3 regions of the Flavobacterium sp. KKT103 genome follow, and region 1 is predicted to be linked to each of the others. Evidence: riboswitches for the same ligand, from Rfam matches in the RefSeq annotation. Region 1 holds a riboswitch; each other region holds the start of a gene.
The links. Region 1 has a riboswitch for S-adenosylmethionine ahead of ACZ2G0_RS10850 (Na+/H+ antiporter NhaC family protein). Riboswitches for the same ligand answer to the same signal wherever they lie in the genome.
Positions count from the first base shown of each region.

Region 2: linked by a shared signal. The riboswitch ahead of ACZ2G0_RS05765 (homocysteine S-methyltransferase family protein) and the one ahead of ACZ2G0_RS10850 (Na+/H+ antiporter NhaC family protein) in region 1 are both predicted to bind S-adenosylmethionine.
Region 3: linked by a shared signal. The riboswitch ahead of thrA (bifunctional aspartate kinase/homoserine dehydrogenase I) and the one ahead of ACZ2G0_RS10850 (Na+/H+ antiporter NhaC family protein) in region 1 are both predicted to bind S-adenosylmethionine.

Region 1 is NZ_CM145766.1:2,534,325-2,537,609, reverse strand. Features, by position in the region: gene ACZ2G0_RS10850 (Na+/H+ antiporter NhaC family protein) at 1-1,217, opposite strand, end outside; SAM-I-IV-variant riboswitch at 1,277-1,373, opposite strand; gene ACZ2G0_RS10845 (cytochrome-c peroxidase) at 1,600-2,784, shown strand; gene ACZ2G0_RS10840 (hypothetical protein) at 2,843-3,265, opposite strand.
Region 2 is NZ_CM145766.1:1,364,277-1,367,561, reverse strand. Features, by position in the region: gene metH (methionine synthase) at 1-230, opposite strand, end outside; gene ACZ2G0_RS05765 (homocysteine S-methyltransferase family protein) at 895-1,896, opposite strand; SAM riboswitch class I at 2,143-2,258, opposite strand; gene ACZ2G0_RS05760 (NAD(P)/FAD-dependent oxidoreductase) at 2,351-3,285, opposite strand, start outside.
Region 3 is NZ_CM145766.1:1,346,839-1,350,123, reverse strand. Features, by position in the region: gene thrA (bifunctional aspartate kinase/homoserine dehydrogenase I) at 1-1,112, opposite strand, end outside; SAM riboswitch class I at 1,314-1,422, opposite strand; gene ACZ2G0_RS05695 (hypothetical protein) at 1,601-1,804, opposite strand; gene metK (methionine adenosyltransferase) at 2,497-3,285, shown strand, end outside.

The DNA of each region.
Region 1 (3,285 bases):
TCAAAAAAATCTAATTTGCCATCGGCAAAGCTCAAAATCAAAAGAACTTGCGCTCCATACGGTAAAATCCCCTGAATTACGCACGAAAATATATCCAATATCGCTGCGGTTTTCTTAGGATTCAAATCGTATTCGTCATTAATTTCCTTGGCAATTGTCCCTGTTATTACAATCGAAACCGTATTATTAGCAATAGCAAGATTGGTTAATCCAACCAAAGTTCCAATTCCCATTTGTGCTGATTTCTTGCTTTTGATTCGTCTTTTTATTTGATGCAGAATATAATCAATTCCACCTGCTTTATCCACCATCGCCGCTAAACCACCTGACAACATCGACAATAAAAAAATCTCAGTCATACTCGTAAATCCTTCATAGATTTTTTGAGTAAATTCCATTACCGTAAAATGATTTCCATACAAACCTATTAATCCCGCTGCTATAGTACCAATTACCAAAGTCGTAAAAACATTTACCCCAACTAGAGCAAGCACAATCACTAAAACATAAGGAACAATGGCAATCCATTCAAAGTCGGTTTTAGCAATAGGCACTGCGGTAATATCTGAATTCAGTCCTAAATAAAAGAAAAGCAATATGGTAATAATAGCGGCCGGAAAAGCAATAAATAAATTGATTTTAAATTTATCTTTCAAGTCGGTGCCTAATGATTGTGTGGCAGCAATAGTCGTATCTGATATCATTGATAAATTATCACCTAGCATCGAGCCACCTAATAAAGCTCCTGCAATTAGTGGTAACGAAGCTCCACTAGAAGTTGCTAAACTCACTGCAATAGGACCAATCGCTACAATCGCACCTACTGATGTTCCCGTTGCAGTTGACAAAAAAGCAGCAATTAAAAATATCCCTAACGGAAAATAAGCCACATCAATATTATTGATTCCAAGACTTACTACTGCATCAACACCGCCCATTGCTTTACTGACCACTGCAAAGGCACCGGCTAGCAAATAAATCAAACACATGGTCATGATTTTGCTTTCGCCACAGCCCGCAATAAGCGTTTCTACTTTAGTATCGGTACTGGATTTGTAAAGTAGAAAGGCAGCTATAATTCCAAGAACCACGGCTACTGGCGACGGAAAAGCGTAAAAATCGTTAAGCCAAATTCCGGCTCCTAAAAAAGTAAAAATAAAAATGAATAACGGAATTAATGCCCAGGCATTTCCTTTTGTTCTAGAATGATTTGTCATAAAAATGTGTACTAAATGAAACAATTAGAACGACAAGTAAAATCCGATAGTGTTTGTGTGAAAACAACATTTTTTCCAAAGGATTTGGCTTATCGTTTTAGCACCTTGCTCGTTGTTGCAGGTTGCTATCTCATAATGAGATTCGTGATAACGGCTGCAAAAGTAGCCATTAATCTTTGAATAATAAAAAATTCAAACTAGTAAAAAATCAAGCCAATAACAAAAAGACGAACAATTGGAAAAAAGGATATTTTAAAAAGAAATAAAATTTGTTAAAAAATAAAATGTTTAGCAGCATTAAACCTTTTACAGCAAAAATAGTCAAAACATTAAGGCTACATTTCCCAATAATTAGCAAAACAGTCACTCCTTAAATTATTTTATGAAAAACTACTTAATTGTAATTACGTTAAGCATTCTTTTAACCGCTTGTGGTAATTCTACTGATTCTTCTGATTACGCTAGTGTTAATTCCTATCCCAATGTGACCGCGACCTTTTCTGGCAAGATCGATTTAAACAATTTACTTAATTATGCCAGTCAATCCATTCCTTCCTATATTAGACTTGATAATACCGCAGGAAATACTATTACTAACAAAGGAGCTACTTTAGGTCGCATTTTATTTTATGACAAAAATCTTTCTTCTAATAACACCATTTCTTGTTCTTCGTGTCATATTCAATCTAATGCGTTCGGAGATGGCGCTGTAGCTAGTAAAGGGGTGAATGGCACTACAACAAGGCATTCGATGCGTTTAATAAATACACGCTTTTCAGCAGAAAGTAAATTCTTTTGGGATGAGCGCGCGGTAAATCTAGAAAACCAAACAACACAGCCCATTCAAAATCACATCGAGATGGGATTCAGTGGTACCTTAGGTGATGGAAATTTAAACAGTTTAATAGCAAAACTTCAAAACATAGGATACTATAAAGAATTATTTAAATACACTTATGGCTCAGAAGACATAACAGAAAACAAAATTCAGCTTGCCTTATCACAGTTCGTTAGAAGTATACAGTCCTTCGATTCAAAATATGATTTAGGGAGAGCGTTAGTAGCAAACGATACTCAAAATTTCCCAAACTTTTCGGCACAAGAAAATCAGGGTAAAACACTCTTTCTATCTGCCGCTATTTTCGATGCTGATGGTAACAGGACAAGCGGTGGATTAGGTTGCGCATCTTGTCATGTAGCGCCAGAGTTTACTATTGATCCCAACAGCAAGAATAATGGAATAATCGGCATATTAAATAGTCCCGGAATTGATATTACGAATACCAAAGCACCTTCTTTACGAGATATTTTAAAACCGGATGGTACTACTAATGGTCCGTTTATGCATACCGGAAATCTAGAGACCATCCAAACCGTTATTGGCCATTATGGAACGATAACCTTAGCAGCTGGCAATACTAACTTAGATCCTAGATTAAGACCAAACGGCTTCGGTCAAAAATTACACTTAACCGCGACCGAGGTAAATTCAGTTATTGCTTTCTTAAAAACACTTACTGGAACTGCTGTCTATACTGATCCAAAATGGTCTTCGCCTTTTAATTAAAAAAAAAGACCCCAAGTCTACTAGTAGAATTGGGGTCTTTCTTATTTATTAGTTGCTATTAAAATGCAACATTCCATCTTGGTAATCTACCATTTTCATCTAAGAAGTTCTGTAGTACCTGTCCTTCTACTGCTGTAGGGATTGCTTTTGATTTATCATTAAAAGTTTCGTACCAAACCACTTCAATAAGACTAATTTCTTCTTTAATCATTTGTGCTGGCCAAGAGTATTTTCTTCCTGTTTTTGCAAATTGGTGTCCTTCAACAATCTTGTCATTTAAACCACCATTTTTTATTTTCAAGCTACCATCATTTTGGACCGTTCCAGTAGAACCTACCATGATTAGTTCTTTTTCTTCCGCTACAGCGTACACTAAAAACACACCACTTCCTTCAGATGCGTTGCAAACTTCTTCTAAGCTGTCCGTTGTTGAAAATGAAAATTGATTAGTTACCTTGAATTTTTTTAATTCCTTATACATATTTTATTATTTATTTTATT
Region 2 (3,285 bases), 1.2 Mb from region 1:
AGCATCCCTTCATCCATATTAATATCGATGATTTGCGCGCCACCTTCCACTTGCTCCTTAGCAATACTTAGTGCTTCTTCGTATTTTTCTTCCTTGATTAATCGAAGAAATTTTCTAGAACCTGTTACATTGGTACGCTCCCCAATATTCACAAATACGCTATCTGGCGTAATGATCAAAGGCTCTAATCCCGCTAACACAAGGTTTCTTCTAGTTTCTTGTTCTGCCATTTTTATTTTTTATTTTTTCAACAGACTTAAAATCTGGTGCTATAAAATTCCTTTTTCTTTTGGGCGTGTCCCTCCGCTTCTCTTCGGGTCAGGCTTTACGTTTCAAGTCCTCGCTACGTTTCGCTATCGCTACACTTCACTGTGGGCTTTTCACTGCACACGAGCGGAGCGAACTGGCGAAGCAATCCTTCACGTAGATTTTTGAATTCGATGTCATTGCCATTTCAATTGTCATTCTTATTCCTGTTTGTCATTGCGAGGAACGAAGCAATCTTACTACTACCTCAACGGTATTAATTCTACAGCCTTGTCCTTTGACGAAAAAGAATCTCCGCTATTGGAGCAACTTGATGAGATTCTTCCTTCGTCAGAATGACAAATCCGGTTTTCTTGCTATTGCGAGGAACGACGCAATCGGATCCAACATTTCCTTTCATATAATCTCCTCTTTTTGATTCAAATTAAGAATCACCTCAGTTGCTCTCGTAATATGATTCCTTCGTTCCTCGGAATGACAAACGTGTGCTTTCTTGTCATTGCGAGGAACGACGCAATCTCACTCAGCATATCTCATCAACATTATTTCTATTATCTGACTTCCTTTAAGGAAGAATTACTTCAGTTACTATCGCTACGTGATTCCTTCGTTCCTCGGAATGACAAACTACATCACTGCCTCCGAAACTCTTGGTTTGTAATCCTTAGCGATATCTGCAATTAACCTAATATGTTCTGGTGTTGTACCACAACATCCACCTATGATGTTTACTAAATTATCGTCGAGATAGGTTTTTATTTGGGCTTGCATTTCTTCTGGGGTTTCGTCGTATTCTCCAAAAGCGTTTGGCAATCCTGCATTAGGATGCGCTGATACATTGAATGCGGTGTTTTGTGACAAGGTTTGTAAGTAGGGTTTCAATAAATCCGCTCCAAGAGCGCAATTGAAACCCACACTCAACAACGGAATATGCGACACCGAAACTAAAAAAGCTTCTACCGTTTGTCCAGAAAGTGTTCTTCCTGAGGCATCGGTAATCGTTCCAGAAACCATGATTGGAATATCGATATTGCGATCGTCTTTTACTTCTTCAATGGCAAAAAGTGCGGCTTTGGCATTTAGTGTGTCAAAAATAGTTTCGACTAATAAAATATCGCTTCCGCCGTCAATTAACGCTTCGACTTGCTGCTTGTACGCAATACGCAAATCATCAAAAGTTACTGCTCTGTATCCTGGATCGTTTACGTCTGGTGACATACTCGCTGTTCTATTTGTTGGCCCTATTGAACCCGCTACAAAACGCGGTTTGTTGGGATTTTTGGCGGTGAATTCATCGGCTACTTCGCGGGCCAGTTTAGCCGACTCATAATTCAATTCGTACACGTATTCTTCCAAGAAATAATCGGCCATACCGATGGTGGTTCCTGAGAACGTATTGGTTTCAACGATATCAGCTCCGGCTTCAAAATACGCAGCGTGCACCGCTTTTATGGCTTGTGGCTGTGTTAGTGATAGTAAATCGTTGTTCCCTTTTAGAGAATGTGGAAAATCTTTAAAACGTTCTCCTCTAAAATCTTCTTCAGAGAAATTGTAACGTTGCAACATGGTTCCCATGGCTCCATCGAGGATGAGTATGTTTTTTTTAATGGCTTCGTGAATGCTTGACATAACTTTTTATTTCTTGTAAATCACAATATGAATTGAGATAAATACTTTTGATTAATAGTTCTTAAAGTTCACTATTGTTTGTCTTTAGCCCTGATGGAAGCGGCATCCTATTGTGCCGGTGTTCGGCGCAATAGATATAGCGTACAGCAGGAGGGATCGTGGTTAAAATGCACCGTTGATCTGCTCTAAAAAAAATATCGATATGTTGTCAAGAAAATTGTTGAGAAATACGTGAGACGTATTCTTGTGTTATCTATCTTAGATACTGTGTTCAGCATTAAGTAGAATGTAGCACCTTCTTTATAAGATAAAGGGTTGCTAAGGTTTCATCGGGTCTTTCCCTCCGCCTTTCGTGATAACTTTCAATAAATATAGGAACACTGCAAAGAAAAGATAAAGCGCTAATACTCGCAAGTATTAGCGCTTAATTTTTTAACTTGTATAGGTAATTTTGTTAAACTATTGCTTTAACAACAGCTTTTGGAGCTTCTTTACGAGTTCCATCAAATCCGTCTACTCCTGAAACTGTAGTGTATTTCAACACATAACGTTTTCCTGGATTGATGATTTGGTAGGCCGCTTGGCACATTAATGTAGCCTCATGGAAACCACAAAGAATCAACTTTAATTTACCCGGGTAAGTATTGACATCTCCAATGGCAAAAATTCCTGGAATGTTCGTTTGGTAGTCTAAAGCGTTGTTTACTTTGATAGCGTTTTTCTCAATTTCAAGTCCCCAATTTCCAATAGGACCTAACTTAGGTGTAAGACCAAAAAGCGGAATAAAATAATCGGTGTCAATGGTACGGTTAGCTCCATTCTCGTCGATAACAATCGACTCGATGTGCTCTGCTCCGTTCAATCCTACTACCTCAGCTGGTGTAATCATGCGAATTTTTCCAGCATCTTTTAATTCTTGTACTTTTTCAACAGAATCTAATGCACCACGGAATTCATTACGACGGTGAATCAAAGTCACCTCTGAAGCGACATCTGTCAAGAAAATACTCCAGTCTAATGCTGAATCTCCTCCACCGGCAATAACCACTCTTTTATCTCTAAACTCTTCTGGATCTTTGATAAAATATTTGATTCCTTTATTTTCGTAGAAATTGATTCCCTCGATTAATGGTTTTCTAGGCTCAAAACTTCCTAACCCTCCAGCAATTGCAATTACCTTAGCATGGAATTTAGTCCCTTCATTTGAAGTCACAATAAAACTTCCGTCTTCTTGTTTATCGATAGTCTCAGCGCGTTCTCCAAGAGTAAAACCTGGCTCGAACTGCTTGATTTGTTCCATTAAATTATCTACTAAATCTCCTGCTAATACTTCAGGAAAACCTGGAATATCATAAATAGGTTTTTTAGGATATAACTCAGATAACTGCC
Region 3 (3,285 bases), 1.2 Mb from region 1:
TTATCAAATTCTGCCGAAAAATCGACTGCATCAAAACCATCTTTTTGATAGGATTTAAAACTCTCTAGCAAAGGCTTATAGTTTCCGTTTTTAGCAGCGATAGTCAAAATATCCTCTAATTCATCAGTTGCTTTGCCTCGCGCTGAAACGACCACAGCAATCTTTTCCTCTTGGTTTATTTTACTTTCAATAATATTTAAAACCGCATTAATTCCATCTCCATTTGCTAACGATTTACCACCGAATTTTACTATTTTCATCTGTTTTTTATTTTTGAAAACAACTTCTAATAAATTGTCTAATTGTTCGTATTCCATCAAAAAAGCGTCGTGACCGTGCTGCGAGTCAATTTCGCTATAAAATACATTACTTTTAAATTTCTTGATTTCGACATAGGTATCCCTATTTTCTTTGGCGGTAAAGAATAAATCTGAATTGATTCCCACGATATAGATGTTCGCCTCCACTTTCGCAATTATACTTTCCAGCGATTCATGATTTCGGGTAATATCAATCGTTTTAAGCAATTGATTCATCATTTTGTAGGCCGCTAGCTGAAACCTTTTTTCTAATTTTTCGCCATGGTAGTTCAACCAACTTTCCACTTTAAAAGTTTCTAATTCGGCATTGATATCGCGATTAAATTTTTCCTTGAATGATTCGGGCGTACGGTAACACAACATAGCATGTATGCGTGCATCTTCGATTGGCTTTTTAGAATTATTCAAGATTTGCTCTTGCAAATAACAATTAGCAATCAGCCAGTCAGTGGCTTTCCAATCAGTAGCAATGGGAATAAAATTTTGCGCTAGTTTAGGTTCTAAGGCCAAAATTTCCCAGGCGATACCGCCACCTACTGAACCTCCGATGAGAGCAAATAAAGAATCAATCTTGAGAACACCAAGTCCTTCGATAAATATTCGAGCGATATCTCTAGCAATAAAATCTCTGTAGTTCTCAATGGTATCCGAGTTAAAGCCGTTTCCAGGCACATCAAAAGATACAATGGTATATTTTCGGGTATCAATTGTTTTGTCTATGCCTACAATATCATTCCACCATCCTGATTCGCCAATTACTTGCGAATTTCCCGTTAAGGCATGATTAATCATAACAATTGGAGCGGTATGCAAAGGAGCTCCAAAAATTTGATAACTTAAGTTTAGGGAAGCATAAAAAGCACCATTGTGAGTGGTGAAATTGTGTAAGGTAAGCTGTGTTGGTTTTTTATCCAATGTCAAATCTTTTATTGTTTGATTTGTATTTGGAAATATTAAAAAGAAAAAACTAGGTGTATTCTAGAAAAATTCTTGTTGTTATCTTTCCACTTTTGGGAGTGGTAGAATGCAGCACCTTCTTCGATTACTCGAAGGGTTGCTAAGGATTCATCGGGTCTATTCCCTCTTCCTTTCTTTATAACATTTCAATACGTGTATGAACTACGAAAGGCAAATTAACTACTTATTTTTTTTATTTGCAACTATATTCAGCTTTGATTTCGTTTTAGTCTTAAGCTAAAATAAAAACGCAAGGAAAAAATGAAGTTCGAAATTCATTTCACCTTGCGTGTGTTAGACAAAAAAGTATAGCGTACATCACTTTAGATAAAAAGTGTATCATTCTCTTTTGAGTACATCAAAACCTGTAGAGAATTTGGTGTCTTACTGCTGTTTTTCACTTCAAAATCGTTGATTCCAAACCTTGGATTGATTAAATCATCTACTGTAAAGATAATTGGACTTTTCTTTGTTCTTAGGTTTTTAAAAAAACCTATTGCTTTAGATATGCTATTAATTGCTTTCATATTTTTATCGAATTAGTTGTTGTTTTTAATACTTACTGCTTTTGTCGAGTTTCCTTCAAGTTAAAAAAAAAGCCTCCCAAATATTGGGAGGCTGCTGCAAACTTATATATAGTGTAAGGCAATCACTTCCCAATGGATGATTTCGATTTCATTTTTAAACTAACAAGAAGAATTAAATTCATTTTTGGTATTTTATTTTCACAAATTTCAAGAATTTTTACATCTCTACCTAATGATTTACAGTATTTTAACATTGATTTAATCAAAATAGTATAATTTCATAACATAGACCTAAAATAGTATAACAATTACGCTTTGTATTCTGAACAAATTGTTAAAATCGCACACTGTTCTTTTAAAAAGACCCTACAATCGTACCTAAATTTCAACGATTACTCTCTTAAAAGTGCCTTGTACATAAAAATCATTCCAATTGAAAACTATAAAATCTACCCCAAAATATTTTTAGAACAAAAAAGAGCGGTTTAATTTGTAATTCAAAATGGTTTCCTACCTTTGCATTCGAATACAAGAGGAAAAATTTGAACTGATTGCAACCTCTTCATAATGAATGGAATTCATTATGACTACTGAAAAAAAATTCAGTAGAAAAAATGCTAAAGCAGAAACTCTCCTTTAGCCTTTGTAGTTGCATTGTTTTTTCCTCGCTTAATTTAAAAATACTATATATTATGGCTTATTTATTTACGTCAGAATCTGTGAGTGAAGGACATCCAGACAAAATTGCAGATCAAATTTCAGACGCATTAATTGACAACTTTTTAGCTTTTGATGCCAACTCAAAGGTAGCTTGTGAAACTTTAGTAACTACAGGTCAAGTTATATTGGCTGGAGAAGTAAAGTCTAACACCTATTTAGATGTACAACAAATTGCACGTGATGTAATCAAAAAAATTGGCTACACGAAGTCAGAATATATGTTTGAGGCAAACTCTTGTGGTATTCTTTCTGCTATTCACGAGCAATCTGCTGATATTAATCAAGGAGTTGATCGTTCTAGCCCAGAAGAACAGGGAGCTGGAGATCAAGGAATGATGTTTGGTTATGCTACTAATGAAACAGAAAATTTCATGCCATTAGCATTAGACCTTTCTCATAAACTATTGCAAGAATTAGCAATTTTAAGAAGAGAAAATAACGAAATCACTTATTTACGTCCTGACGCTAAATCACAAGTGACTTTAGAATATAGCGACGACAACAAGCCTACTCGTATTGACGCGATTGTTATTTCGACACAACACGATGATTTTGACGAAGAAGCAACGATGCTTGCTAAAATCAAAAAAGATATTGTAGAGATCCTAATTCCCAGAATCATTGCAAAAAATCCAACAAATGCTCATTTATTTAATGACGCAATTACATACCACATCAACCCTACTGGAAAATTTGTAATTGGTGGACCGCACGGAGATACTGGTTTAACTGGTAGAAAAATCATCGTAGATACTTACGGA